DNA from 2 places in the Margalitia sp. FSL K6-0131 genome. Region 2 is predicted to be linked to the other one. Evidence: a T-box and tRNA genes for the amino acid it is inferred to sense, from the RefSeq annotation. Region 2 holds a T-box; the other holds one or more tRNA genes.
What was found. The T-box of region 2 lies ahead of NSQ59_RS23805 (glutamine--tRNA ligase/YqeY domain fusion protein). A T-box ahead of a tRNA ligase gene usually reads a tRNA of that ligase, here a tRNA-Gln.
Positions count from the first base shown of each region.

Region 1: it encodes a tRNA-Gln, which carries the amino acid that the T-box ahead of NSQ59_RS23805 (glutamine--tRNA ligase/YqeY domain fusion protein) is inferred to sense. The anticodon was not compared.

Region 1 covers NZ_JBBOZS010000001.1:181,972-197,654, forward strand. The annotation lists rRNA gene NSQ59_RS00980 (16S ribosomal RNA) at 1-1,244, shown strand, start outside; rRNA gene NSQ59_RS00985 (23S ribosomal RNA) at 1,433-4,367, shown strand; rRNA gene rrf (5S ribosomal RNA) at 4,692-4,808, shown strand; tRNA gene NSQ59_RS00995 (tRNA-Asn) at 4,818-4,892, shown strand; tRNA gene NSQ59_RS01000 (tRNA-Thr) at 4,895-4,967, shown strand; tRNA gene NSQ59_RS01005 (tRNA-Glu) at 4,989-5,063, shown strand; tRNA gene NSQ59_RS01010 (tRNA-Val) at 5,078-5,153, shown strand; tRNA gene NSQ59_RS01015 (tRNA-Thr) at 5,318-5,393, shown strand; tRNA gene NSQ59_RS01020 (tRNA-Tyr) at 5,403-5,486, shown strand; tRNA gene NSQ59_RS01025 (tRNA-Gln) at 5,547-5,621, shown strand; tRNA gene NSQ59_RS01030 (tRNA-Lys) at 5,833-5,905, shown strand; gene NSQ59_RS01035 (cation diffusion facilitator family transporter) at 6,375-7,343, shown strand; gene rocF (arginase) at 7,472-8,371, shown strand; gene NSQ59_RS01045 (IS1182 family transposase) at 8,475-10,049, opposite strand; gene NSQ59_RS01050 (aspartyl-phosphate phosphatase Spo0E family protein) at 10,211-10,375, opposite strand; gene sigW (RNA polymerase sigma factor SigW) at 10,599-11,162, shown strand; gene NSQ59_RS01060 (anti-sigma factor family protein) at 11,168-11,794, shown strand; gene cdaA (diadenylate cyclase CdaA) at 12,057-12,884, shown strand; gene NSQ59_RS01070 (CdaR family protein) at 12,877-14,109, shown strand; gene glmM (phosphoglucosamine mutase) at 14,142-15,497, shown strand.
Region 2 covers NZ_JBBOZS010000001.1:4,854,585-4,870,267, forward strand. The annotation lists gene NSQ59_RS23755 (YdeI/OmpD-associated family protein) at 1-348, opposite strand, end outside; gene NSQ59_RS23760 (MFS transporter) at 797-1,978, opposite strand; gene NSQ59_RS23765 (ArsR/SmtB family transcription factor) at 2,150-2,452, opposite strand; gene NSQ59_RS23770 (PadR family transcriptional regulator) at 2,765-3,097, shown strand; gene NSQ59_RS23775 (DUF1129 family protein) at 3,094-3,774, shown strand; gene NSQ59_RS23780 (hypothetical protein) at 3,893-4,276, opposite strand; gene NSQ59_RS23785 (MFS transporter) at 4,509-5,705, opposite strand; gene NSQ59_RS23790 (hypothetical protein) at 5,974-6,438, opposite strand; gene NSQ59_RS23795 (hypothetical protein) at 6,843-7,451, opposite strand; gene NSQ59_RS23800 (hypothetical protein) at 7,509-7,676, opposite strand; gene NSQ59_RS23805 (glutamine--tRNA ligase/YqeY domain fusion protein) at 7,935-9,617, opposite strand; T-box leader at 9,808-10,063, opposite strand; gene NSQ59_RS23810 (class I SAM-dependent methyltransferase) at 10,274-11,065, shown strand; gene NSQ59_RS23815 (AAA family ATPase) at 11,532-12,098, opposite strand; gene NSQ59_RS23820 (hypothetical protein) at 12,134-12,361, opposite strand; gene NSQ59_RS23825 (YbjQ family protein) at 12,358-12,681, opposite strand; gene NSQ59_RS23830 (serine/threonine protein kinase) at 12,711-13,550, opposite strand; gene NSQ59_RS23835 (transglycosylase domain-containing protein) at 14,290-15,683, opposite strand, start outside.

The sequences.
Region 1 (15,683 bases), 4.7 Mb from region 2:
GGTGATCGGCCACACTGGGACTGAGACACGGCCCAGACTCCTACGGGAGGCAGCAGTAGGGAATCTTCCGCAATGGACGAAAGTCTGACGGAGCAACGCCGCGTGAGTGATGAAGGTTTTCGGATCGTAAAACTCTGTTGTTAGGGAAGAACAAGTATCGTTCGAATAGGGCGGTACCTTGACGGTACCTAACCAGAAAGCCACGGCTAACTACGTGCCAGCAGCCGCGGTAATACGTAGGTGGCAAGCGTTGTCCGGAATTATTGGGCGTAAAGCGCGCGCAGGCGGTTTCTTAAGTCTGATGTGAAAGCCCACGGCTCAACCGTGGAGGGTCATTGGAAACTGGGAGACTTGAGTGCAGAAGAGGAGAGTGGAATTCCACGTGTAGCGGTGAAATGCGTAGAGATGTGGAGGAACACCAGTGGCGAAGGCGACTCTCTGGTCTGTAACTGACGCTGAGGCGCGAAAGCGTGGGGAGCGAACAGGATTAGATACCCTGGTAGTCCACGCCGTAAACGATGAGTGCTAAGTGTTAGAGGGTTTCCGCCCTTTAGTGCTGCAGCTAACGCATTAAGCACTCCGCCTGGGGAGTACGGCCGCAAGGCTGAAACTCAAAGGAATTGACGGGGGCCCGCACAAGCGGTGGAGCATGTGGTTTAATTCGAAGCAACGCGAAGAACCTTACCAGGTCTTGACATCCTCTGACAACCCTAGAGATAGGGCGTTCCCCTTCGGGGGACAGAGTGACAGGTGGTGCATGGTTGTCGTCAGCTCGTGTCGTGAGATGTTGGGTTAAGTCCCGCAACGAGCGCAACCCTTGACCTTAGTTGCCAGCATTCAGTTGGGCACTCTAAGGTGACTGCCGGTGACAAACCGGAGGAAGGTGGGGATGACGTCAAATCATCATGCCCCTTATGACCTGGGCTACACACGTGCTACAATGGATGGTACAAAGGGCTGCGAGACCGCGAGGTTAAGCCAATCCCATAAAACCATTCTCAGTTCGGATTGCAGGCTGCAACTCGCCTGCATGAAGCCGGAATCGCTAGTAATCGCGGATCAGCATGCCGCGGTGAATACGTTCCCGGGCCTTGTACACACCGCCCGTCACACCACGAGAGTTTGTAACACCCGAAGTCGGTGAGGTAACCTTTTGGAGCCAGCCGCCGAAGGTGGGACAGATGATTGGGGTGAAGTCGTAACAAGGTAGCCGTATCGGAAGGTGCGGCTGGATCACCTCCTTTCTAAGGATAATGGAAAACCACTTACGTGGTTATAAGAAGACGTTTTTAAGTTCTGTTCAGTTTTGGATGATCAATTCATCCAGGATAATTTGTTCCTTGAAAACTAGATACTGATAGAAGAAACCAAGTAAAACCGAGAATCGCCACTTTATGGATTTAATCCAATTTAAAGTAGTAATAACCTTATAGGTTAAGTTAGTAAGGGCGCACGGTGGATGCCTTGGCACTAGGAGCCGATGAAGGACGGGACTAACACCGATATGCTTCGGGGAGCTGTAAGCAAGCTTTGATCCGGAGATTTCCGAATGGGGGAACCCACTGCTCGTAATGGAGCAGTATCTTTACCTGAATACATAGGGTAATGAAGGCAGACCCGGGGAACTGAAACATCTAAGTACCCGGAGGAAGAGAAAGCAAACGCGATTTCCTGAGTAGCGGCGAGCGAAACGGAAGAAGCCCAAACCAAGAGGCTTGCCTCTTGGGGTTGTAGGACACTCTATACGGAGTTACAAAGGAACGGAGTAGATGAAGAGGTCTGGAAAGGCCCGTCAAAGAAGGTAACAACCCTGTAGTTGAAACTTCGTTCCCTCCAGAGTGGATCCTGAGTACGGCGGGACACGTGAAATCCCGTCGGAAGCAGGGAGGACCATCTCCCAAGGCTAAATACTCCCTAGTGACCGATAGTGAACCAGTACCGTGAGGGAAAGGTGAAAAGCACCCCGGGAGGGGAGTGAAAGAGAACCTGAAACCGTGTGCCTACAAGTAGTTAGAGCCCGTTAATGGGTGATAGCGTGCCTTTTGTAGAATGAACCGGCGAGTTACGATTTCATGCAAGGTTAAGCTGATGAAGCGGAGCCGCAGCGAAAGCGAGTCTGAATAGGGCGAATAAGTATGAGGTCGTAGACCCGAAACCAGGTGATCTACCCATGTCCAGGGTGAAGGTAAGGTAACACTTACTGGAGGCCCGAACCCACGCACGTTGAAAAGTGCGGGGATGAGGTGTGGGTAGCGGAGAAATTCCAATCGAACTTGGAGATAGCTGGTTCTCTCCGAAATAGCTTTAGGGCTAGCCTCAAGATGAAGAGTATTGGAGGTAGAGCACTGTTTGGACTAGGGGCCCTCATCGGGTTACCGAATTCAGACAAACTCCGAATGCCAAATACTTATGCTTGGGAGTCAGACTGCGAGTGATAAGATCCGTAGTCAAAAGGGAAACAGCCCAGACCACCAGCTAAGGTCCCAAAGTATACGTTAAGTGGAAAAGGATGTGGAGTTGCTTAGACAACCAGGATGTTGGCTTAGAAGCAGCCACCATTTAAAGAGTGCGTAATAGCTCACTGGTCGAGTGACTCTGCGCCGAAAATGTACCGGGGCTAAACGTATCACCGAAGCTGTGGATGGACACCTGACAGGTGTCCGTGGTAGGAGAGCGTTCTAAGGGCGGTGAAGCTAGACCGGAAGGACTAGTGGAGCGCTTAGAAGTGAGAATGCCGGTATGAGTAGCGAAAGAAGGGTGAGAATCCCTTCCACCGAATGCCTAAGGTTTCCTGAGGAAGGCTCGTCCGCTCAGGGTTAGTCGGGACCTAAGCCGAGGCCGAAAGGCGTAGGCGATGGACAACAGGTTGATATTCCTGTACCACCTCTTCACCGTTTGAACGATGGGGGGACGCAGGAGGATAGGGTAAGCGCACTGCTGGTTATGTGCGTCTAAGCAGTTAGGCTGGTTACGAGGCAAATCCCGTAACCGTGAAGGCGGAGCTGTGATAGCGAGGGAAATATAGTACCGAAGTTCCTGATTCCACACTGCCAAGAAAATCCTCTAGTGAGGTGAAAGGTGCCCGTACCGCAAACCGACACAGGTAGGCGAGGAGAGAATCCTAAGGTGAGCGAGAGAACTCTCGTTAAGGAACTCGGCAAAATGACCCCGTAACTTCGGGAGAAGGGGTGCTCTGGTAGGGTGCAAGCCCGAGAGAGCCGCAGTGAATAGGCCCAGGCGACTGTTTAGCAAAAACACAGGTCTCTGCGAAGCCGCAAGGCGAAGTATAGGGGCTGACGCCTGCCCGGTGCTGGAAGGTTAAGAGGAGGGGTTAGCGTAAGCGAAGCTCTGAATTGAAGCCCCAGTAAACGGCGGCCGTAACTATAACGGTCCTAAGGTAGCGAAATTCCTTGTCAGGTAAGTTCTGACCCGCACGAAAGGCGTAACGATCTGGGCACTGTCTCAACGAGAGACTCGGTGAAATTATAGTACCTGTGAAGATGCAGGTTACCCGCGACAGGACGGAAAGACCCCGTGGAGCTTTACTGCAGCCTGATATTGAATTTTGGTACAGCTTGTACAGGATAGGTAGGAGCCTTTGAAGCCGGAGCGCCAGCTTCGGTGGAGGCGTCGGTGGGATACTACCCTGGCTGTATTGAAATTCTAACCCGCACCCCTGATCGGGGTGGGAGACAGTGTCAGGCAGGCAGTTTGACTGGGGCGGTCGCCTCCTAAAGAGTAACGGAGGCGCCCAAAGGTTCCCTCAGAATGGTTGGAAATCATTCGTAGAGTGTAAAGGCACAAGGGAGCTTGACTGCGAGACCTACAAGTCGAGCAGGGACGAAAGTCGGGCTTAGTGATCCGGTGGTTCCGCATGGAAGGGCCATCGCTCAACGGATAAAAGCTACCCCGGGGATAACAGGCTTATCTCCCCCAAGAGTCCACATCGACGGGGAGGTTTGGCACCTCGATGTCGGCTCATCGCATCCTGGGGCTGTAGTCGGTCCCAAGGGTTGGGCTGTTCGCCCATTAAAGCGGTACGCGAGCTGGGTTCAGAACGTCGTGAGACAGTTCGGTCCCTATCCGTCGTGGGCGTAGGAAATTTGAGAGGAGCTGTCCTTAGTACGAGAGGACCGGGATGGACGCACCGCTGGTGTACCAGTTGTCTTGCCAAAGGCATCGCTGGGTAGCTATGTGCGGAAGGGATAAGTGCTGAAAGCATCTAAGCATGAAGCCCCCCTCAAGATGAGATTTCCCATAGCGCAAGCTAGTAAGATCCCTGAAAGATGATCAGGTTGATAGGTTCGAGGTGGAAGTGTGGCGACACATGGAGCTGACGAATACTAATCGATCGAGGACTTAACCAAAATATAAAGTGGAAGCGCCTTGCTCATCGGCGTATGAATTTCGTAGTCGCAGGCTCGAGATAAAGGAAACACAGTGAGGTAGTTCACGAACTGATGTTGACTTATCGTAGGGAGGAGACGGAGAAATTCACTAGCCGATAGGCGCTGGAGCTGGATTGAAAAAAGCGAAACTCAGTTTTACTTCTTCTTCTGCAGTATTTAGTTTTGAGGGAATAAAATGAAGAAATTCTAAAAAAACCCTTGAAATTTAGCTGAAAATCATTATAATTAAGTTTGTCTTAATGAAATGAACTGCTTATAAGCAGTGAAGCAAAAGAAACAATATCCGGTAATTATGGCGAGAAGGTCACACCCGTTCCCATCCCGAACACGGAAGTTAAGCTTCTCAGCGCCGATGGTAGTTGGGGGCTCTCCCCCTGCAAGAGTAGGACGTTGCCGGGTTTAGATTATTCCGCAGTAGCTCAGTGGTAGAGCTATCGGCTGTTAACCGATCGGTCGTAGGTTCGAATCCTACCTGCGGAGCCATTGCTTCCATAGCTCAGCAGGTAGAGCACTTCCATGGTAAGGAAGAGGTCACCGGTTCGAGCCCGGTTGGAAGCTTACCTAAACAGCATCTAGATTGGCCCGTTGGTCAAGCGGTTAAGACACCGCCCTTTCACGGCGGTAACACGGGTTCGAATCCCGTACGGGTCACCACTTTAATATATTTCGGAGGATTAGCTCAGCTGGGAGAGCACCTGCCTTACAAGCAGGGGGTCGGCGGTTCGATCCCGTCATCCTCCACCATATTTTAAAAAAAATGCCGGCCTAGCTCAATTGGTAGAGCACGATCGAATATGCTACGAAGCGACGCTTCAGCGTATAGCTCGAGTTGCTACTTGGATAAGCTTTCTGAGAGCTGGACGACAATTATTTGCGATAATTTATCAGCAGTTAACATCTTTTAATAAGCCGGCCTAGCTCAATTGGTAGAGCAACTGACTTGTAATCAGTAGGTTGGGGGTTCAAGTCCTCTGGCCGGCACCATTCCTTATCGGAGGGGTAGCGAAGTGGCTAAACGCGGCGGACTGTAAATCCGCTCCTTCGGGTTCGGCGGTTCGAATCCGTCCCCCTCCACCATTTTAAAGTTATATTTTTTTAAAACTGTGGACATAATATAAATGTCTTTTTTCTTTTCAATGGGCTATAGCCAAGCGGTAAGGCAACGGACTTTGACTCCGTCACTCGTTGGTTCGAATCCAGCTAGCCCAGCCATTTTTTTTTGCCCTTTTTTGATTCATATATATTGAACTTTAGTACATAATAAAGAGGCATAGATATGCGAGCCATTAGCTCGCACGAGTAATCTACGAAGCGAAACATCAGCGTACAGCTTGAGCTGCTACTTGAATAGGCATACTGAAAGCTTGACGACGTAGATGTTCTTAGGAAAGAAGCATAAAATCTTTTCTACAATCTATATTACGAGCCATTAGCTCAGTCGGTAGAGCATCTGACTTTTAATCAGAGGGTCGAAGGTTCGAGTCCTTCATGGCTCATCCATCCTTTAAGGTCTTGATTGAAAAAATCAGGCCTTTTTTTGTTTTAATAAGCAGTTATATCTCTTAAGCGGACACTGAATCCGTTATTCTTATTAAATGCCCATATTTTAAACGTTTAGCGGACATAGATTCCGTTATTTAAGAAAAATCACATCGAAATCACTGCTTTTTTGTAAAATAGCGGAACCTATGTCCGCAAACTCAAGGAATTATCGTGTTTTGTCACAGATAAAGGAACTAGTGTCCGATAAACTTTGTACAAGACGAAAAATATTATAACGATGGAACTTCATATGCTTTTGATTTGCTAGTGTTTGTTTATTTACAATGCTTCTCCACATGCTATTTTAAAACCTTATTCCAGAAAACCCCTTCCTTCAAATTTCAAAAAATATCCACCATAAAATTACGAAAACAACAAAATCCTAATGTATAATGAAAGAATAAATTTCATTGGAGGTCATGGATGACAGAGTTATTTAGGCTTTTAAAAGGCGGTAATAAATCAGCTTTATTAGCCGCTATAGTAAATACAATTATTTCTATAATAAAAGGTATTGCCTTTTTTCTCACAGGCAATGTTGCGATGTTTGCGGAGACGATGCATAGTTTAGGGGATGCAGCAAATCAGCTATTTGTATTTATTGGATCGGCTTTAAGTAAAAAGGCTCCTACTGATCGTTTCCCAAATGGATTTGGAAGACTGGTAAACCTTGTATTACTCGGAGCAGTTTTAATAGTGGGGATTATGTCATTCGAAACAATAAAGGAAGGATTTCATCATATCATCCATCCTACCGTTTCACATGGGTTTATTATTAATATCGTTGTGTTAGGTGCAGGTGTAATACTAGAATCTTTTGTTCTTTTTAAGGCGATGAAGGAAATCGTACACAGTGTAGGTGTCGAGGCAAAAGGATTCGGAATTGTTATACAAAGTATGAGAGGTTTTTCGAAAGCAAAACCTGCGACGAAATTAGTGTTTTTGGAAGATACGGTTGCTACAGGCGGAGGCTTGCTTGCCATTATAGCCGTGGTTATTTCTCATTTTACTTCTTTTCATCAGGCAGAAGGAATAGCGTCTATCTTAATTGGTGTGATGATGTTTATTGTCGTTGGTAAAGTTTTTCTAGATAATGCTGCTGGAGCATTAGGTGAAGCAGATGAAGAAATGGAAGATAGAATCGGCAAGATTGTTATGAATGATCCTTCTGTAAAAGATATTCAGGATGTTACCGTAATCAAAGAAGGTGAGGATCTCCATGTAGAACTTGAAATTGAGGTAGATCCAACTTTAACCGTGGCAGAGGCAGATGACATAAAAGATCGATTGGAACAAAGAATTATGGAGGAAAACGGAGTAGTAGATGTTTTAATTGAGTTTGATGAAGATGATGGGGTAACTAATTGGAAAGAAGATAAGGAAAAAGAGTGAACAATACTGACTGGCTGTGAGAAATTTTCACAGCTTTTTTAATTGAATATATATACAGAAAGTTGTCGAGTTGAGTCATTTCTTTTTCCTGTATACAATAAGCGTATAAGGGAAAAGGAGGGTTTTATATGAAAAAGAATATTTCGATTCTTGGTGTCCCGATGGATTTAGGACAGACTCGCAGAGGGGTTAATATGGGACCGAGTGCGATTCGGTATGCGGATGTTGTAGAGCGTATTGAAAAGCTTGGATACGAAGTTCATGATATGGATGATATAGAAATTGGCAAAGCAGAAAGATTGCATGATGCAGAATTAAATTTAAGGAATTTGAAAGCGGTTGCAGATGCGAGTGAAATATTAGCTTCTAAAGTTAATGAGATTGTTGAAAAAGGTGATTTTCCTCTAATTTTAGGAGGAGATCATAGTATTGCTATTGGTACTTTAGCAGGAGTATCTAAACATTATAAAAACCTAGGTGTAATTTGGTATGATGCTCATGGAGATTTAAATATTCCAGAAACCTCTCCTTCAGGCAATATTCACGGAATGCCGCTTGCTGCAAGTTTAGGGCTTGGGAATGAAACATTAACGAATATTGGCGGTTATTGCCCGAAAGTAAAATATGAAAATATCGTTCTGATCGGAGCTAGAGATCTAGATGAAGGAGAAAGAGAGTTAATTAAGGAAAAGGGCATTAAAGTGTATACCATGCATGAAATTGATCGTATGGGTATGACAAGAGTAATAGAGGAAACGATTGAATACTTAAAGGATCGTACGGATGGTGTTCACCTATCATTAGATTTAGACGGATTAGATCCAAACGACTGTCCAGGTGTGGGAACCCCTGTAATGGGAGGAATAAGCTACCGCGAAAGTCATTTAGCAATGGAGATGCTTGCTGAATCGGGTATCATCACATCAGCAGAATTTGTTGAAGTCAATCCAATTCTCGATGACAAGAATAAAACAGCAGATGTTGCTGTAGGTTTAATGTGTTCATTATTTGGGGAAAAGCTATTATAATCATAATCTAGAGGCTGGGACATAACTAGCTTCAAATAGTGAGAAAGGTGAATTTGAGGGAACTCAAATTCACCTTTCTCTATTTTTGCGTTTAAATTTTCTATTACCTTAGTTGTTTGGCAGTGAATTTTCTTAAATTCACTGCCATTAACGCAAGGCCCATTTCGTTTTCTACCTTCGATTTTCCTCGTACAGAAAATCGAGCGAAACGCAAATTAGCCTTCAAGAATCCAAAAACTGGTTCCACATCGATTTTGCGTTTTCGATAGATGGCACTCGTTTTCTCTTCTGAAAGCTTCGCTCTTACATATTCTTTTTGCTGTTCCCATTTTTCATTCACCATTAGTTTTCGATTGTTGCCTTCTTTTGCTTTTGTACAGGATGAACGGAATGGGCATCCCGAACAGTCTTCGCACTCGTAGATTTTGAACTTCCGTTGGAAGCCTGTACGGTCATTTCGGACTGAATGATATTGATATTCAAGACGTTTCTGATTAGGGCATGTATAGGTATCTGTTTCTTTATCATACTTCCAGTTGTCGGGATTAAAAGTGTTTTGTTTGTACTTTTTCTTTTGTTCCTTCAAATACATATTATATGTAATAAGTGCTTCTCGTTTTCTTTTCAAAAGGATATCATTAAAGTTTTGTTCACTACCATAACCTGCATCTGCGGCAATGTGTTTCGGTAACTCGAAATAATGCTGCTCGATCTCATCTAAAAATGGAATTAACGTACGCGTATCTGTTGGGTTTGAAAATAAACTATAGGCAAGCGCGTATTGGCCCTCCGTTGCGATTTGTACATTGTAACCAGCTTTCAATTGTCCGTTTTGCATATAATCATCTTTCATTCGCATAAATGTCGCATCTGGATCTGTTTTAGAATAGCTATTACGCGTGCCAAAGATTTCAATGTCTTGTTGGTATTTCTGTTTTCGCAGGACAAAATCAATCAACTGTTTTCGCACTTGTTTTGGGTATTTCCGTTCATTTCTTAAAGCTTTTCGTTCTGGAACGTCTGATGATGCTTCTATTTGTTTATCATACTCGGTTACGACATCGTCCACTTTTTGAACCAATTGAGCGAGTTCTTCCAATGATAACTGTTCATCGCTTTCACGTTCCATTTCAGGTATAATTTCATTTTCAAGCAGTTCATTGTATAGCTGGTTTGACTTTTCAATTAAACTTTGATGATATTTCTCAATCGATTTCTTCCAGACAAACGTAAATTTATTCGCATTCGCTTCAATCTTTGTACCATCGATAAAAACCGCTTCTTGATCGATAAGTTTTTCTTCGATCAATTGGCAACGAAATTGGACGAAACATTGGCGAATTAAATCTTTCACTTCTGATTGAACACGGAATCGGTTGATGGTGCGGTAGCTTGGTTGATAACCTTGAGCTAACCACATCATACGGATACTGTCTTTTAATAGGGCTTCCATTTTGCGTCCTGAAAAGATAGATTGCGTGTAAGCACATAAGATAATTTTAAGCATCATGCGTGGATGGTAGGCAGGGCAGCCATTATTTCGCAGAAATGGTTCGAACGCTTCAAGAGGGATGCTTTCAACTAAATGATGGACATGGAAGGCAATATCATTTTTTTGTAATTTTACTTCTAAATCTAAAGGCAAAACTAATTGATTCATGGTATAATTTTTAAACATAAGGATCCTTCTTTCTGTATAATTTTGTTGTGGTGACTTAATTTTATCAGAAGCGGTCCTTATTTTTATTCAAAAAATAATCAAAGCCGGTGAAATTTTACTTGTCGTAAAATTTCACCGGCTTTTTCATCTCAGAGGCGGGTTTTGTCCCAGCCTCTTTTTTATTCTTTCATACTTCTTTTTAACACTTCATATTGATTAAGTAGCTGATCTAATTTGTCACTCGCTTCAATAACTTTTTCATTGTTAAAAGAGGATTTTAATGCAAGTTCAATCATTTCTTTTCGTTTTTCTTCAATATTAGATATTATCTTTTGCATCTTCATATAAAAACCTCCTCTTTTCTAATGAAGACTATCCTTACAGCATGGTCTTCCGAAAAATTTCCTAATGCTTGTATTTGCGTTTATTATTTACTGTTTATCCATTTTTGTAAAAAATAAAACATTCATTGGTAAATATTTGATAATATAGAAGTATAGATTTTTTTGAAACCTTTTTGCTATTCATTCGTAACAATGTATAGCCGCTAGGGCGGAGGGAAACTAGATGGAAATGCTTGTAAAAAAGAGAATTAAGCAAGTTATAAAAGGTGATCGTAATGCTTATGAAGACATAGTAGAGCTATTTAAAGACAAGGTTTTTCAAATATGTTATCGTATGTTGGGGAATCGTCATGATGCGGAGGAAGTGGCACAGGAAGCTTTTATTCGTGCGTATTTAAATATTGAAAGCTTTAAGCAGGAACGAAAATTTTCTACTTGGCTTTATCGCATAGCAACAAATTTATGTATCGACCGATTACGCAGGAAGAAGCCTGATTATTATTTAGATGCTGAAGTGTCAGGAACTGACGGGCTTACTTTATATTCACAAATTCCTTCCAATGACCGATTACCTGATGTGGAAGTTGAAAATATAGAGCTGCAAGAAAATATTCAGCAGGCCATTTACCATTTACCCGAAAAATATCGTTCGGTCATTGTATTGAAATATGTAGAAGACTTATCATTAAATGAGATAAGTGAAATAATGAATTTACCCCTTGGAACGGTAAAGACAAGGATACATCGAGGACGAGAAGCACTTCGAAAGCAACTTCGAAATTTATAGAGAGGATGAGAACGAAATTGAATACTTGTTCTGAAGAAATTATTCTCTATATGCACAAATATCTAGATGGTGAACTAACAGCGAATGAGGAACAAGTGCTTAAAGAACATATACAACATTGTCCTGATTGTGGAAAGCATTTTCAAGAGCTCAAGAAAACTGTTGCCTATGTTAAAAGTGGTTCACATATATTTGCTCCGCATGATTTTACAAAAAAAGTAATGGCACAATTGCCTAAGGAGCAGCTTCAAGCAGGAATAAAACGCTGGATCAGAGTCCATCCACTATTAGTTGCAGTTTCTGTATTTATTATTTTGATGGGAGGCACTGTCTTCTCAGTGTGGAATGATGATCATGAGTTTTCCTTTACGAAAAACCCGCACTTAATAGTAAAGGACCACACAGTGATAGTACCAAAGGGAGAGGTAATTAAAGGTGATCTCGTGGTGAAGAATGGCGACCTGCGAGTAGATGGCAAAGTAGAAGGGGATGTCACCGTAATTAACGGAAAGAAATACATGGCATCAGCAGGAAATGTCACCGGAAATGTAAAGGAAATTAATGAAATATACGATTGGCTATGGTTCGAAATGAAGGATACGGGAAAGAAGATAGTAAATTATTTTAAATAAATGTTACTAAGGAAGCAATTTATGCAGGATTGTTTCCTTTTATTTTGTTTTCTTATAATATGGTATAATAATAACTAAGCAATTTTTTAATTAAGCTGTTTTCGTAAAATATTGCTATTCGCATTATGTGTAAAATAATAATAAAACAAGTATTGTTTAGGGGCATCTTATCTTAAAAATTGCATCATTTAAATTGATCTGGTTTTTGAATGAATAAAGTTAAGAAAAGAGTCTCTGATTAAAAACTAATGGAGGACAAAAGATGTCGTTTGCTAATTTCACTGTCTTAGATTATCTATCCAGTATAGTAGACATACTCCTCGTTTGGTACGTGATATATAAGCTATTAATGGTGATTCGCGGTACAAAAGCGGTTCAGCTGTTAAAGGGAATCATCGTCATTGTTCTTGCCAGAGCACTAAGTGGCGTTCTAGGATTTAATACGTTAGGTTGGATGATTGACAAAGTAATTACATGGGGATTTTTAGGAGTTATCATCATCTTCCAGCCGGAATTGAGAAGGGCGCTCGAACAATTAGGTCGAGGGAAACTCTTCTCACGCGGAAATGTCCATGAGGATGAGGAACGCAACCGGATTATTGAATCTCTGGTTAAAGCGACCAGCTATATGGCAAAACGGAGAATTGGTGCATTAATCTCATTTGAAAGGGAAACCGGATTGAGTGATTACATAGAAACGGGTATACCGCTAAATTCGGCGATATCCTCGGAACTTTTAATCAACATTTTCATTCCAAACACTCCTTTGCATGATGGTGCTGTTATTCTTCAAAAAAACCAAATTGCCGCGGCAGCATGCTATTTGCCATTATCTGAAAGTCCTTTTATTTCAAAAGAACTTGGTACAAGGCATCGGGCAGCAATCGGAATCAGTGAGGTAACAGATAGTGTGACGATTGTTGTTTCCGAGGAAACAGGTGGTATTTCCTTAACGAAAAATGGTGAATTACATCGTGACCTTACGATAGAGCAATTTAAACACTTATTGGAAAAAGAACTTTTTGACGTAGATCATGATAAACAGGCTTCCTCATCAAAGTGGAATTGGAGGGTGAAGAAGCATGGATAAATTTATGGAAAGTAAATGGTTTATTAGAATTCTTGCACTGCTCCTAGCCCTTTTATTATTTACTTCCGTACATGATAATCAAAGTCTCTTTAAAAACATTAAATCAAATAAAGGGGAAGCAACCGTACAAATGCCGGTTGTACTTTATTATGATGAGGAAAATACCGTTGTTTCGGGAGTTCCTAAAACGGTGGAGGTAACACTCTCCGGCCCTAATAATCTTGTTGAGTTTGCAAAAAGCTCCAGAGATTTCAGTGTGTTTGTTGATTTAAGCAATGCCAAAATTGGGCGTCAAAGAGTGAAACTAAAGACAAAGGGTCTTTCGGATAAATTAACAGCAAAAATTTCCCCTGCAGCGGTAGAAGTATCTGTACAAGAAAAGGTCACCGTTGAAAAGCCAGTTACCGCAGAATTTAATTCGGATTTACTGGCGGAAGGATTTGAGGCGGAACAGCCAACTGTTAGTCCGAAAACCGTTAAAATCACCGGTGCAAAAGATGTTATTGATAAAATTAGCTATGTAAGAGCGGCATTAAATGTCAATAAGAACATTGATGCTGATATAACGAAAGATGCATGGGTACAAGTACTCGACCGTAATTTTAACAAATTAGATGTGTCAGTGAATCCCGGTACTGTGCAGGTTAACATACCAGTAAAGAATCCAAGTAAGACGGTGCCAATTACCATTAACCCTACAGGAAAAGAGCAAGATGGGGTGGTCATTGACAGTATCTCGACAGATCCAAAGAATGTGACTATTTACGGAAAAAGTGATGTATTAAAAACCATTGATGCCCTAACCTTAGATGTTGATATTAGCAAAATTGCTAAAGATACGGATCTTACTGTTCCATTGAAGAGTCCTAAAGGCGTTAATAAACTGGATCCAGGAGCGGTGAAGGTAAAGGTAAAGGTGCGGGATAAGGTGGAACAAAAAACCTTTTCGAATATTAAGTTGAGCAGTAAAGGTTTGGATGATAATTATGATTTAGAATTCCTATCCCCTTCTGATGGTCTTGTGGACCTAAATGTGACGGGTCCAAGTCAAGAGCTTAAGAACATAGACGATCATAATTTTGATGTGTTTCTGGACTTATCGGGGTTAAAACCTGGTGATCATAATGTGAACATAGAAGTTAACGGGCCAAACGACTTATCGTGGGAATTATCCAGTAAGAAGGCAAAAATTCGTTTAACTGAAAAAAATCAAAGTAATGTATAGACAATGGATTTAAAGAAGGAGAGAAAGATTTTATGGGTAAATATTTTGGTACTGACGGAGTAAGAGGGATTGCTAATACAGAATTAACACCCGAACTGGCATTTAAACTCGGACGTTATGGTGGATATGTATTAACAAAAAATTCGGAGCGACCTAAGGTTATAATTGGTCGTGATACTCGTATTTCCGGTCATATGCTGGAAGGTGCACTAGTTGCCGGCTTGCTTTCCATAGGAGCAGAGGTCATGCGTTTAGGTGTTATTTCAACACCTGGTGTTGCTTTTTTAACAAAAGCGTTAGGTGCTCAGGCTGGAGTTATGATTTCTGCATCCCATAATCCGGTTGCCGATAATGGAATTAAGTTTTTCGGATCTGACGGCTTTAAGCTAGTGGACCAACAGGAGCTGGAAATTGAAGAATTACTTGACCAGCAAGAGGATCATCTACCGCGTCCAGTTGGGAAAGATCTTGGTATGGTAAACGATTACTTTGAAGGTGGTCAAAAATATTTACAATTTTTGAAGCAAACGGTTGAAGAAGATTTCTCAGGCATTCATATTGCATTAGATTGTGCTAATGGCGCAACCTCTTCTTTAGCAACGCATCTATTCGCTGATCTTGATGCGGATGTATCTACTATGGGAGCATCTCCGGATGGATTGAATATTAATGAAGGTGTCGGTTCTACACATCCCGAAAATCTAGCCGCTTTTGTAAAAGAAAAAGGAGCGGATGTAGGTCTTGCCTTCGATGGTGATGGCGACCGCATGATTGCAGTGGATGAAAATGGTGAAATCGTGGATGGCGATCAGATCATGTATATCTGTGCAAAATACCTTAAGAGTGAAGGCCGTTTAAAGCATTCTACGGTGGTATCTACTGTTATGAGTAACTTAGGATTTCATAAAGGTCTGGAGGAACTCGGCATTAAGAGTATTCAAACCGCTGTCGGGGATCGTTATGTAGTGGAAGAAATGAAAAATGACGGTTATAACCTTGGCGGTGAACAATCCGGACATGTTATCTTTTTAGATTATAATACAACAGGGGATGGCCTGTTATCCGGTATTCAGCTTGTTAATATTATGAAGGCGACGAAAAAGCCATTATCCGAGCTTGCAAAGGAAATGAAAAAATATCCACAAAAACTTGTGAATGTAATGGTTTCAGATAAATATCATGTGACGGATAATGAAAGTGTAAAAGCCATTATCCAAGAAGTAGAATCAGAAATGGGAGGTAATGGTCGAATTCTCGTCCGCCCTTCCGGAACAGAACCATTAGTTCGTGTAATGGCAGAAGCGCCGACTGAAGAAAAATGTGAAGAATACGTGCGTCGAATTGTAGAAGTTGTGGAAAAAGAAATGGGATTAAAAGTGGAAAAATAAAATGGATATGCATACGGGTCACCTTCCAATCCCGTATGCATATTTTATTTATGTAATGTTTTTTATAGCTCTTTTTCTTTGTTGCTTTTTTAAATTAAGAACCTCAAAAATTACCTATTTTTAGACTAAAAACAAATGATGAAAAGCAACAATTGAAACGAAAAAAAGTTTTTTATTGACGAAAAG
Region 2 (15,683 bases):
TGCTTCATAAATATAGGCTTTCAAGATGTTTTCCATTTCTACTATTTCTTCAACATTAGTGAACCGTATCTGGCGCGCCGCCTGTACATTCTCGGTTTGTTGAATTAGAATCCCATGGGTATCCTTTAATAAGACACCTTTGTGAAACAGAAGCGCACAATATTCTTTAAATCCATGTATTAAAACAATGTTTTTATTCTCATACGTGTAACAAGGATGCATCCATTTAAATTCTTCAGTCAACTCACAGTCAAGAACGATATTTCTCAACTTCTCATATTCAATCTTCCACTTTTTAGATTTACTTATAAATTCATTAACTTTAGGATTCAATTTATTCTCTGCCATCAAGGAACACTCCTTTTCAATTTTTTAATATCGGTCAAAATCAACCTCCCCCTGCCTTCACATTAATAAAAGACTCCGATTGCTATCCGCGTTTATAATAGGCAATTAATTGCTGTCATGTCAAGCAGACCTGGGTTGGCAAGTTACAAGAAGCTTATGTCGGAACTCCGCCATTCCGCAGGACTGCTACTATTAACTTTTTCATAAATAATGTATAATTTTGTGTTGACCATAAAATTCATATCAGACTAAGCACTGCTATCACAATTAAACAAATTCACTTAAAGCTTAATTTACATAAAAAGACGCTCTTCTTTTTAAAGAAAAAAGCGTCTAATTGAGGAATATTTATTCCTTTTATCCCATTATTATTTTTCAACTAAGAACCCCTTGTAAATGAAAAGACTATACCTGGTTCAATGGCTAAAGGAACCTATTTGAATCCATATTAATAATTCATTTCTTTTAAATTCGATGATTTCTGTTTTGCACTTGAATGGAAAGCAGCTAAGGAAGCAACAATAGCGATTGCAACCCCCAATGCTCCAATCCAAGTAATGGAAGCCAGTGATACTTTCTCTACAAAAATACCCCCTATTCCCGCACCTACAGCCATCGCTAATTGCATCATGGACTGATTAATGCCAAGCAATACGCCTGATAATTCTGGTTCAATTGTGGCTAAGTGATATTGTTGTGTTGGACCAGTAGACCATGCCGAAAATGACCATAATATAAGAATGATTAGCACTCCGATATAGGAGTGAGTTACGAGTGATAGCAAAATCAGCATGATGATGTGCAGTCCCATACCACCAACCAGAGTATAGGACACTCCCCAGCGATCCGTGCTATATCCCCCGAACTTCGATCCAACCAAACTAGCTATTCCAAATATAAGTAAAACTCCACTAAGCAACTTTTCGCTTATCCCAGAAATGGTAAGGAGGTAAGGGGAAAGATAGGTATAAGCAATAGAATATCCTCCTAGCCAGAAAAACGTAATAGATAATCCTAGCACTACTTTTCGTTTCTTAAAAAGAGAAATTTGCTGAGATAATGGTATGGGTTTATCCCCTTCTGTTTGTGGAAGAGTAAGAAATATAACTAACATTGCTATTAATCCCAATAGAGCAATTCCACCAAATACAGACTTCCAACCAAGCGCTACTGCTGTCATTCTTCCGAGAGGAACTCCAATAATTAAAGAAGCTGTAAATCCCATAACTACAGTAGCAATGGCACTTCCCTGCTTACCATCTGAAGCAATCTTCGCTGCAATGGTTAATGCAGTTACAACTACCATACCTGCCCCAAGTGCCATAATTACTCGTGCAACAATAAACCATCCATAACCAGGCAGGGCAAACGCCAAGATGTTTCCTATAATAAATAGGCCAAGAGAATAAAGCATTAATTTTCGTCTATCCATACTTGCAGTCAACGACATGAGGATTGGTGTAAAAATAGCATATACAAGTGAAAAGATCGTAATTAATTGGCCCGCTGCAGCTATTGTTATCCCAAGTGTATGAGCAATATTATCCAAAATACCGGAAATTATGTACTCAGATGTTCCTACTAAAAAGCTGATAATAGCTAAAATATATATTTTCCAAGTGTTTGACATAAAAAATTCACTCCTTAATTACTGTTTATATTTTCACATATTGCAATATAACGATATGTTAGTTTTAAAAATAAACACATCGCAATATGTCGATATGTAGGTCTTAAAAATAAACATCTAAAGATGTTTATTTGTTATGAAGTTAGGAAACTGAATTCTCTAGTTTCATTTTCATATCTCTTTTTTGAAAAAGTCAGCAATTTTTTTTATGGCATCCTCATCTCTTTTGTAATACGTATACTTTCCTATTCGTTCTGCCTTAATAAGACCAGATCTTAAAAGTATGGTGAGATATTGGGAAGCAGTTGATTGCGTCATTTTTAATTTATCTGTTATTTGACTAACACACACCCCTGTTGTGTTCATATCAATCCCTTCATGGGGTATAAAATGGCGATCAGGCTCCTTCAGCCATTGCAAAATTTGCAACCTTGATTCATTTGATAAGGCTTTGAAGATTTCAATTGGTTCCATACGGTTATTATATCGTGATATCTTAATATGTCAATGTGTTTTTTGATCATTGTTTTTTCATGCAGCTCGGGAATACCCAGTTCAGCAAAAAAATCTTGATTAAAATTCTTTTTTGAACGATATGTTTTTCTTCTAACTATTTATTCGTTACAAAAGGAACTATCACCTTTAAAATTCGAATTGACATGATTGGAGAAAAAAGAATATAATAAAATCAACTATTATGTATAGCAAGATAGTTATTTTTTTCAACTAGCTATCTTGCTATGCAAAATAGCTATACAACTTAAAATTTAGGAAGGGAGCTATACAATGTCCTTAAGGAGTCAATTATTAAAGGGAATATTGGATGGTTGTGTGTTATCCATTATCGAAAAGAAACCAGTGTATGGCTATGAATTATCAACAAAGCTCCAAGAAGCGGGATTAGGTGATGTCAGCGAGGGGACGATATATCCCATTTTACTGCGGCTACAAAAAAACGGTCTTATAAGTGGAAAAATGCAGCCCTCAGAGTCTGGGCCAAACCGTAAGTACTACTATTTAACCGAGCAAGGCAAAGAGTCCCTTGATACCATTGCCTCCGAGTGGATGCAAATTGTAAAACCTGTTAATTCTTTATTCAATGGGAGGAATTTACCATGAAGGCAAAACAATTAATTGAAGAAAATAACCGAAAACGTGAACTTCTCACCCCAGAGAACAAACAATACTATAGTGACATGTTAATTTACATTCGCCTGAATTTATCTCTGTCTGAACAACACTCCGAGGAAGTTTTAATGGAAATGCTGGATCACCTGCTTGAAGGTCAACAGGAAGGAAAGTCGGCACGCGATATTTTTGGTGATGACCCGAAACGATATGCTGATGAAATTATTCAAAACCTTCCAAATGGAAAGAAACGAGAAGTCGTTCCTTTGCTATTAGGAATTATCTTTCATCTGATCAGTTGGATCTTGATCGTTCGGGGAATCGCTATTCTAGTAACGTCACAATTTAGGAATATAGGAGATACTGTCTATCCATTGTCTTCTCTTATTATATTTGCCATTATACTGGCTTCCGTCTTGTTCGGAGTATGGCTTATCTTTAGGGTAATCCAACAATCCTTGTTTAATCAAAATCCCAATGAAAAGAAGAGTAGGCTCATGGTAGGAATTTTCGTTGCGTTATCAACGGTAATTGTTGTTGTAGCAAGTATGTTCATCCCTCGTTTTGGGCCAACCTTCCACTTTACTTGGTGGGCCTCACTACTAGCAGGAGGAATCCTTTGGATAATTGTATACACGCTGCGAAGAATAAATGTTGGGGTTAGATAGGTTGTATAATTAGTAGCAAGAGCACACAGTAAGAATAACCTGTATCCAAGTTTACTGAGTGAACTTAGGATACAGGCTATTTTTTGGATAATTAACACCCTAATGATTTAATACTTCTTTACTTCTTTTGCCATTCCACTACTTGCAATTTTCTATCCACGTCCATTATATAGTTTTCACCATTGGAACCTACCACTTCATAGATTTTGTCGTTTCCAAACTCCGTATTAAAATGCAGCATATTGTAAAAGGCCATATACAAGGAACTATGATTATTATCTAATGTTACTTTTGATTTTGGATAATCAACTCTTTTATGATCGAATGTATAAGAAGCTAGCGTTGTTTTATCCTGCTTTAATGCCTCATTGATATTATTTTTCACTATCACGTTATTTTGATGTTGAGAGAAAAACACAAAGCCTATAATAAAAATAACAGCAATGCCCAACGCGATATAACCCAATAAGTTTTCTCTACCAGCCTTGTCTACACTTTCCATTTGGAACCTCCTTTAATACTCATAATTTACTAATATTGGAACACTTCCTTTCTAGAAATCTTATTCATATGTTGCAGAAATATGCTTTTAAACTATTATGGGTTGGATCCGAACAATAAAAAAGAGCCGAAGTTTACTTTAGTTCTTCGACTCTTCTACACTATTTATCTTTTCTCTGTAATCTTCTTATATATTTTTGGATTTCAATTTAAATACAAATTAATCTAAATTTTCACCTATGCTCAACCATAGTAATTCTTTCCTTTAACAAGAAAAAGACATAAAGCAGTATGGAGATAAAAACGGAAATTGCAGCAGCTTTATAAATACTGCTATAACCAAAAAGGTGTCCGATTTGGCCAAACACCATCGCACCTAGACCGACACCTAGATCAAAAAAGGAAAAGAATGTTGCGTTCGCCATACCTCTGCGGTTTATAGGAGCCTTTTCAATTGCCCATGCCTGCAAAGCAGGCTGAACGGAACCGAAGCCAAGACCATATAAGGCAGCTGCCGTAAAAAGAACTGCGCTATTTGGAAGCCACGCAAGTAAGACCATCGCTGCTAACACTAATAATGTCCCCGGAATGAACACAGCTTGATGCCCTTTGCGATCATATAATTGTCCTGCAAATGTTCTTGTTACCATTAACGCAAGCGCATATATAAGGAAATATACTTGTATTCCTTCTATATGCTTTTCAGCCGTGAATAAAGGGAGAAAAGACGCGATGCCTCCAAATGTAACGGTAATGAAAAATAATAATAAAGATGGTTTCAGTGCTCCTTTTTCATATAAATCTAGCTTCACTTTCTTCTTTTCCTGGTTCCGTTCTACTTTTTTGTAGTTAATTCTGGAAGAAAGCAGCAAAGCAACAAAACCTAATCCGGCACAAATGAAGAAAAAAGACTTGAAAGATAATATGTTCGGGTTGGCTAAAATTAGCCCAAGTGACGGACCGAATGCAAGTGCTAAATTCCCGGATAATCCGAAGTATCCCATTCCCTCTCCTCTTCTAGATGCCGGGATTAAATCGGTTGCGATTGTACCAGAAGCTGTAGTCGAGAATCCCCAGCCAACCCCTTGTATGACTCGCATGAGAAATAGCAAGGCGATACTCATTAAAAACCCAAATGATCCAACAGAGAGGACAAAAACAGCTAAGCCAATTAAATAAACAAAGCCTCTTCCCTTTGTTTCCAATAAATTTCCCGCAAACGGACGAAGAAGTAAAGAGGAAAAAGTAAAGATTCCAACAACGTAACCGATTAATTGATCATTCCCACCTAGATTTTCTACAAAAAGGGGAATCGTCGGAAGAGTCATTTGGAACCCGAGAAAGATAAAAAAGTTTGCAATTACAATTAGAATAAAATCCTTTGTCCATATCTTCTCTTTACGTCGTCCTTTTATCAGTTGTTCTTCCATATAATTCAAATGCTTCCTTTCTCAAAATAAAATAGATAGTTTACTAGAAACATGTTATAAGTATGTCTTATAAGTTGTAACGTAATGCTAATCTCAATACTACTGTAATATATTCGAGGGGAAATTACGAATATTTTAAATTATTCACCAGGAGAGGTTCGTTGGAAAAAATTTGTAGACAAAAAAACTACCCATATTTTTATGGGTAGAGTCTTTCCTAAATTTTTTTCTGATTAAAAATTTGGCCGTATTCGCGTAAAATTTCAAGTTAATTTTGATTTAAGTATTCTGCAACATCCTTAGGTATTTTCATATTTAAGTTGATAAATGATACTTTAAGTGTCACGTAAGGTATATTTTTATATGTGATTAGCCTTGCCACTTCATTCAACTCTCGATTTTTCTCTTTTTCAGCAGGTTTTACGGTAGCTTCCTGCGAAAATATATACTCATACTGCTTTTTAGCTTCTTTAGGTAAAGCACCAGCATACTCCCATTTATCCATTCGCTGTTGCTTTATAAATGTTTTAACTTCCTCTTTTTTTGTAATTGTACGCACCACTGTACCGCTATCTTCAGACTTCATCTCAATCTTTTGGGCTTTTGTCAAAGTTTGAATACTGTCCTGTAAATTTTCTCGTTTTGTTTCTGAACCTTGTGAATTATTACTAGAATCACATCCAGCAAGTACGAGTGTAATAACCATAACTATCGATACAACAAATCTTTTCACTATTACCCACCATTCCTTTTTAGATTTCTCTATAATCATTATTATTTTGTTATTAGTTAGGATACTCAGTTAAGACAGATGGAGTATTTCCGCATATTACCTTATACACCTATATATTACATCATATCAATAACCTATATCACTTTATAACGAGCGAAAGAAGTAAATAATATTAAGACCTAAGCCTTAGTTCTTCTGAAAAAAGGATTAAAATCAATATGCCTCCAATAAAGGATTTTACATTGGAGGCATATTGATTATATTTCATTTAAATTAAAGTAATGAAACCAGGCAGAGATACATAGACATTAATATTTAAATTATTTCCGAATTCCACATAAGAGAGAGTCGAACATTTTTATATAATAACTTCAACTGGAAACAAAACCAGAGAACTTCCACAGTTATTCTTTTCCACAAGCAATACAACGTATATCCGAATCATCTTTCCCATACATACGAATTTCTTTTTGTGTTCCACAACCCCTGCAAATATGAACTTCAATTTGCGGAACTTCTCCTTTTTCTGCGGCAGGCACCCATTCCTTCTCATATAATGTCTTGCTCATCCCGTAATCTATCAATACTAACTCCTGCTTTTCATTGATCCCATAATTGCTGCTATCCTTGATATCAAATACATCCCATTCATTATCCAATACTTCAATGCATTCATCATAATGGATTGGAAACGTCCAATAACCACTGCGTTCGTGAATGTCAAAGGTTTGATTATCATACATTGGAACTTCCTGATAATATTGTTGAATGCATACTTCTTTATCTACATAAAAAACCGGGGAAAAGATATGTGCATACTTAGTTTGTTTAATATATTGATATATTTCAAGTTCTCTTAAAGATTGCAAATATCCAATATGGTTTAAATGCACTTTTATGACATATTCATTAAATCGATACACTTTTCTTGTTGATCCTAAACCAATAAAGTTTTCTTTTGTGCAAAGGGAATGCCAATTCTCGATAAAATCTAGTAAATCTATTCCGTTCATTTTGATACCTCTCGTATAATAAGTAAATCCTCTAAAGACCGGATATGACTCTAAGAATTAATCATTATCCAGATCCTTATCTAAAAAGGATGGCTTTTTAATTTCTTTAATCCCCAGCTTTTCCTTTATTTCCGATAAATCTCTTACTATTGCTTGTGTATTAATACATGCAACAATAGATGCAATTGCTGCCAAAACAGCAACAATTAGTAGTATAACTATCAATATATGATCCTCCTTTTGTATGTATTTCAATTATGAAAGTAAAACTCTTATCAAATAATAGGGCTCAAAGGCTTTAAACCGGAGAAATGAATATCTCTTGCGGACATAGAATCCGTTATTTTTAATGAATCCCTCCATTTAAAGGAATTAGCGGACACTGTGTACGTTTTTAATACTTCTCTGATTAACCACAATTTTCCTTTATAAGCATACAAAAAAAGCTGCCAAATTGACAGCTATATATTTTTGAAGGTTCAATTAACCGTTATTCCCTTTCCATGAGTCTTTCAATGGAACTATCCTATTAAAGATAAGTTTTTTATCCGTTGAATATTTATCAACACAAAAATATCCGTGGCGAATAAATTGAAATTTCTCTTCCACTTTGGCCTCTTTAATAGATGGTTCAATAATTGAGTCCTTCATTACCACTTTGGAATTCGGGTTAATTTTTTCCTCCCATGTTTTTTCGGTGTCCCTTACAATCTCTTCATTTTCGAATAATTTATCGAACAGATGAACCTCCGCTTTTACCCCATGACTAGCAGAAACCCAGTGAATCGTTCCTTTCACCTTTCTTCCTGTAAACCCAGTACCGCTTTTTGTCATTGGATCATAGGTGCATCGCAGTTCTAGTACTTCTCCTGTTTTTCCATCTTTTATAACCTCATTACACTTGATGAAATAAGCACCTTTTAAACGAACTTCTGAATGTAGAGACAATCTTTTAAACCCTTTCGTCGGTACCTCCATAAAATCTTCTTTTTCAATGTAAATTACGTTTGAAAAAGGAACCTCTCTGCTCCCCAATGCGGCATTTTCCATATTATTTTCAATAGATAATAATTCTGTTTTTGCCTCGTCATAATTTGTAATCGTAACCTTTAAAGGATTTAAAACCGCCATAATCGTTTTAGCCTTGGGTTTTAAGTCGCTGCGCAAGGACTGATCCAGCATAGCATAATCAATAGTACTTCGATGTTTAACAAAACCCATTTCATGGACAAAAATTCGTATGCTCTCTGGTGTAATCCCTCTTCTTCTTAACCCGCGTAGTGTCGGTAATCTCGGGTCATCCCATCCATCCACAAAATGGCCCGCTACTAGTTCCCGCAAATATCTCTTACTTGTAACAACACCCGTTAAGTTAACTCTGCCAAATTCTCGTTGTTTAGGCGGCTCCTTGATTTCTAATTCGTTTAAAACCCACTCATAGAGAGGCCGGTGATCCTTGAACTCGATGGAACATAAGGAGTGAGTGACTCCTTCTATCGCATCTTGTATTGGATGAGCAAAATCATACATTGGGTATATACACCATTCGTTACCTGTTCGATAATGGGCTGCGTGAATGATTCTGTAAAGGACTGGATCTCTAAAATTCATATTTGGTGAAGCCATATCTATTATCGCACGCAATACCATAGAACCCGTTGGAAATTCACCGTTTTTCATTTTCAAAAATAAATCCAAGTTTTCCTCCACAGATCGATTTCTATAAGGACTGTTTCTTCCAGGTTCTGTTAAAGTCCCCCTGTATTCTGTCATCTCTTCCGGTGATAACTCACAAACATATGCCTTACCCTTTTTTATTAATTGAATAGCTGCATTAAAAATTTCCTTTGTATAGTCAGAACCGTAAAATATTCGCTGATCAGGGGAATAGCCCAGCCAATTAATATCTTCAATAATTGCCTTTACATACTCGCTGTCTTCTTTTAAAGGATTTGTATCATCAAAACGAAGATTAAAATTTCCATTATATTTTCTTGCCATCATATAGTTCATATGAATGGCATATGCATTCCCAATATGAAGGTATCCATTTGGTTCAGGAGGAAACCTGGTACAAATTTCTCTTTTAAATGCCTGATTCTTTATATCCTCTTCCATTAGCTTATCAATGTAGTTATTGAAAAATAGCCCATTTTCTTCACCCATTTTTAAATCCTCCTTCATAAATTTTTTAACGGACCGAAATCTTCACTGAATGGCCCGAAGTTCTCTCCAAATGGACCGAGTTTTGCTGCAAACGGACCCAAGTTAGCATGGAATAGCTCATTTCAGCACTAAAGACCTAACACTGTAAGTTTCTAAAACAAAAAAATCCCACCCCCAAGACCACTAAAAGCCTTGGGGCGAGATTTGTATCGCGGTGCCACCCCAGTTTATTAATATGTCGCCATATTAACCTCTTCAGGTACGGTATTCAAAAACAATACTTATACCCTAGCTCTATAACAGGAGCTCCCGTCACACTATCCCTATGAATAGTTCCAATGTGATGCTCAGAGGCTTGGTTCAATAAATCAATCTTACTCCTTTTCAGCAACCGGAGCTCTCTGTAAAGAATGGATTTTATCTACTCTTCTCTTCATCGCAAATATCAAATAAATTTTTCCTATGATAACAATTTAGATGAATTTTGTAAAGAGATATTATAGGTATTGCCAAAAGAAGGACTAATGATTAATCATACAGAATATCAATTTAAAGCGGAAATATAGATGTCCTAGCTTATGCAGGGTGTTCTTCATGATTAATGAGATAAAAATCCGGCTTTTTGAACATAAGCTGCAATATAGGGGGACAGAAACTTGAACAAATACGGTAATGAATTATTTAAAGGTGCAGCACCATATTATTCAAAATACAGACCAATATATCCTTCTTCTCTTATTAGATACCTGGTCGATAAATTTTCTTTAAATGGAGAGCAACAGCTGCTTGATTTAGGATGTGGTACAGGGCATCTGACAATTAGATTTTCCGATTGGTGTAAAAAAATCGTTGGAATCGACAGGGAATCAGAAATGATTGAGGAAGCTAGGCGTGTCCATCAAGAGATAAGAATCGGTAATATAGATTGGTATATCGGAACATTAGAAAAATATAAACAAGAACAAAACGAGAAGTTTCACCTAGTAACAATAGCAAAAGCATTCCATTGGATGGACCGTTCTAAGATTTTAGAAGAATTATACGAAATGGTTACGGATAGCGGCGGTGTTGCGATTATAGATAATTATGAACCTGAGAAAAAGCTGGAACCATGGCAAAATCGACTAAATAAGGTAATAGAAAAATGGTATGGACAAGATAGAAGGGCTGGAAATAGCATCTATACACACCCTACCATGAGCCATGAAGAAGTATTATCCAATTCAAACTTTAACTTAGAAATTCACCATTTACCTACATATGAAATAACATGGACGATTGATTCCATACTCGGAAACCTTTATTCTACCTCCTATGGCTCAAAACGATTTCTTGGCGATAATATTGTGCTGTTTGAGAGGGAACTTAGAGAAGCATTACTAAATCTGAATCAATCTGGGGAGTTTAAAGAAAAACTGAATCTATCAGTGAAGCTTGGTCTCAAATAATCATTGGTTTTATTTCAATGGGTGCTTTCATTTCTCACAACAACGAAGACTCCATATAATCAAGAAAAGCACCCTTATCTCCCCAAGAAACTTTCCTGGTTTTAGATGGACAAAAAAATTACATGCTTATTACTTTGGATTAGGATTATTATTTATTAATATTACCATCAAAGCTGTGTAACCTAAAACGAACAATAAGATGGCTGCATTACCAATTAATGCAATCCATCGTATCTTAGGTTTTTTGATTAAAAATAAAGTTACAATTCCTAAAAACAGAAGAAGACATGCAGGACCTAGGTTATTAACCCAAAAGAAGATATACCTAAATGAATTCCATATAAAGACATATCTTATTTTCATTAAAATCACTAATAATAGAGACAATGATAGAAATACAAAAGAATAATAGTTGTTTAACTTCTTCATTTCAGACTCCTTCCTTAGATGCTTTAGTCCCATTAGCTTAATAAATTTCAGCAATACGAACAATTTTTTGAATAACGGAATTAACTTCTTCGTTATTTTTAATTACAAATAAACAGTCCGCTTCACCTTCAATTGGATCAACTACATCTTCTTTTAAAGATTCAGCCTGTTGCCGTATAAGCACTTCTTCAAAATTTGTATATGCCCCCCTAAATATATTCGTACTTCTTTGACTTTGAGTAATTCTTTTTTGAAGAACATGGTCGGGAATATCAAAATGAACCAGGATACGGACAAACTCTTCAGTATTAAACAACTCTTCAAGCAAATACAATCGTCCTTTTCTACTTCGGTTTGAGTTGCAAATAATAAAGTGAAAATCTGTATGTTCTTTGGCATAATTGACAATTAGCTTTGAGAGAGAATGCTTAAGAGTATTCGGTCCTTGTTTTGGTTGTAAGTTCTTATAATATTTATTAATAAATTCAGCATGGTTATCTTGGTCCATAACAAATGAGTTACTTAACTGTTTTTCTAAAGCATTTGCAAATGTTGTTTTTCCAGAATGAGTTTTACCCACTGTAATAATTACTAGCCTCTTCATCGCTTCAACTCCTCTAGCTATTTCTTCCTTGAATACTACTTTTCCTGTCGATAAAACCGTTCCCCAGTTTTCTCATTATAATAAACCCTAGTTTTTTCTCCAGTCACAGGGTCAATATTTACTTCCTCGGTTGCCTTGAAACCGGGAGGAACCTTTGCTCCGTGATTCCGCTTAAATCTTTTATCGTAAATAAAATAACCTAGTAAAATGCAAATAATTACTGCAATAATTTCTATTGCATAAATCCCTGCGATGTATTTCATTGTAGCTGTTCTACCACGACCGCTGTTCCATATGCGACGATTTCACTCATGTTTTTACCAATTTCACCGGAATCAAACCGCATCATGATGATTGCATTTGCACCCATTTGGTTGGCATTGATAATCATGCGGTCTAAAGCTTCTTTTCTTGAATCCTCCAACATCGCAGTATATTGTTTAATTTCTCCGCCTACAAGGGATTTTAAGCCGGCCGCAATATCACCTCCAAGTCCCCTGCTTCTTACGATCAGTCCGAATACCGGGCCTTTTACTTCTACAATTTTATAGCCTGAAATATTTTCTGTTGTTACTACAATCACCTTAGTCACCTCTTCATTAATATTATTTTTTATAATCTGTGGAATTTCCCGTTCTTTGCGCGAGTCCATTCCGCAATGAATTCTTCTATCGATTGATATCGATTTGATCTATCATTACTTACCGCTTTCTTTGCAACCTCAAATAACACCTTGTCTGCATTCCATTTTTGAAAAGTTTTTTCTGCTGCATCTCCTAATAATGCAAATGCCGTTGCCCCCATCAAATAAACATTGGTAACCTCATCGATAACAGCATTTTTTTCAAATTCTTCCGGAGACATGAATCTCGATGATCCCCACATTCTCCCCATAGAATTTATGTAAGGCATCTTTGAATAAGAATCAATATCGCAGATAATTGTCTTCTTGTTAGTAAAATCGTACATGATGCTACCATCATAGAAATCTATAGCGACATAACCCTTCTCAGATACAAATTGATGAAAGACAAGAATTTCTTTAAATATATGTATCCTATCATCAACCGGCAATTCAAAAAACTTATCCCTTGCATCATATTGTTTGCCCATACATTCAGCATCTGTCCATTCAAAGATGGTTGCATAACCATTACCTATATTCTCACCCTTGATAAAGAACACCAAATTTTTATGTCTTAAATCCTCATATACCTTACAGGCAGCTTTTAGCCCTGATATTGCATCCTGTGGAGCTCCTTTAAATCGAACTGGTTTAGCACCAGCAAATTTTACAAATAACTTTTTGCCTTTATTTTGCACTCCAAAACAAATACAGCCGGAATCCTGTTTATCAAAAACCCGAAAGACTTTCCCGTATGATGATAAAAAGGACATATCAAAGGGTTCCTGCAACTCATAGTTTATACCGTCTATATTTTGGACTATCAATGCTACTCGCCTCGCATTCTATGATCCTTCTAAACTTCACTACTGATTATATCTGAAATATTTGAATTTTTACAAGTTACCTTTCCATTTATTTCATAAAAAAAATAGTCTTATTAGCAAGAGATTGATAATGTTTAAAAGTACTATAGGATTTTGAATGCTATGGCTGTTTTAGTAGCTTGTAAAGGACATGTTGAATAGGTTATTACTAGAAGTGGGTCTTTTGAACGCTTATAAAGGACATCTGGATACGGATTCTGCTTGAAGTTGGTCTTTGAACGCTTATAAAGGATATCTTAACACGGTTTTTACTGGAAATTGGCCTTTTGAATACCTGTATAAGACAACACCACTTTCGAAAATTTGACGTAAGTATAAAATAAGAAAAAATCATAAGATCCTAGGGTACTAAAAAGACTTAATAGTTCACAATTTAATATTTCCTAGTAAACCATAAAAAAAAGCCAACTTCATGTTGGCTAAATCAACGGTCATATATCCCCATCCTATTATGGGACTGCCCCCTGCTTAACATTTCACTTTGTGGGAACGGGGAAGTATTTTTTGTTTTTTCTTCGTTTCCAAACAATAAGTAAGCTAATAACTAAAAAGATTAAAAGGATAATAAGAAGGACTAAAAGAAACCACATGCCATTTCTAATCCCCCTTTCCTAACATTAATTTTCTATCTATAAAGCACTTACCTTATAAAAACAACCGAACAAGCTAAAAATTAATATTAATGTTTACCCTTATTATCTTTATGCTTTGGACCATGTTTCGGTTTGGGTCCGTGATTAGGTTTTGGTCCATGTTTAGGCTTTGGCCCTTCATGTTTATGTTTATTTTCTTTTTTCTTTTCATCTTTTTGTTTTTTATTATTCGTTTTTTGAGGGACTGGAGGCGGAACATACTCTCCACCTTTAATGTATAATTCATTATTTTCTCTAAACACATCATTAGGTTGCTTAAAACTGCTTCTATCGGTGCCGAATGCTTGCATCATATTTTTAAACATTAACTGAGAGACTTTAGTAGTATCTCCCATCATATAATTGCCTGGACCATTTTTCGCATATCCAGTCCATACCGCCATTGTATATTGTGGTGTATATCCAACCATCCAGCTATCATTTGTCGCATTGGACGGATACCCGTATTTTGCAATTGTTTTATCATCAAAATTGGTTGTCCCCGTTTTTCCAGCAACATCTAACCCAGGAATATTAGCTGTTGTTCCGGTACCGGATTTTACAACTGTCCTTAGCATATCTGTTACAAGATAGGCGGTGTAATCTTGCATGGCAATTTCCGGTTTAGGGTTAAAATTTACCACCTTCCCATCAGGAAAAACAACCTTTTGGACAAAATGAGGTGTATTATATATTCCGTTATTTCCAAACGCACTGTATGCCCCTGCCATCTCTAGCGGATTTACCGTATTACTTCCAATTGCATATGATTCGTAAACGGTATTATCCTTAAAGGCAATACCCAGTTTTTCCGCAAAATTTTGTGCCTTTGTCATCCCCACATCACGAAGTGTTAGGAGAGCAGGAATATTGTAAGACCACTGAAGTGCTTTCCTTATAGATAAATTCCCATGATATTGATGATCCCAGTTTGAAATTTGCTGACCAGTTGTATACGTCGTTGGTTGATCATTAATTTGATGCGCTGTAGACCATTTTAAATTTTCAATAGCCGGACCATAATCAAAAATTGGCTTAAAAGAAGATCCAGGTTGACGGCTAATATCAATTGCAAAGTTATTTCCTTTAAAGGATGCTTTATAATCATTTCTGCCGCTTCCAATTGCCCGTACTTCTCCCGTTTTTGTATCTAAAAATACAAACGCTCCCTGAAAACGATCATTCGGATAAGAAATAATTGTATTAGTGTTCATCATTTTATCCGCATAATCTTGTGCTTTTGTATCTAAAGTTGTGTATATAGATAATCCATCCGAAGTGATGTCTACATTCTTTAGTTTCCCTTCCACTTCTTTTACAACAGCATCCAAAAACGCTTCATACGGCATGCCTTGGTTTTTCCTTTTCGGCAAAAGTCCTGCTGTAACTGGAACTTTTTTCGCCTCATTCATTTGCTTTTTAGTAATATATCCTTGCTTAT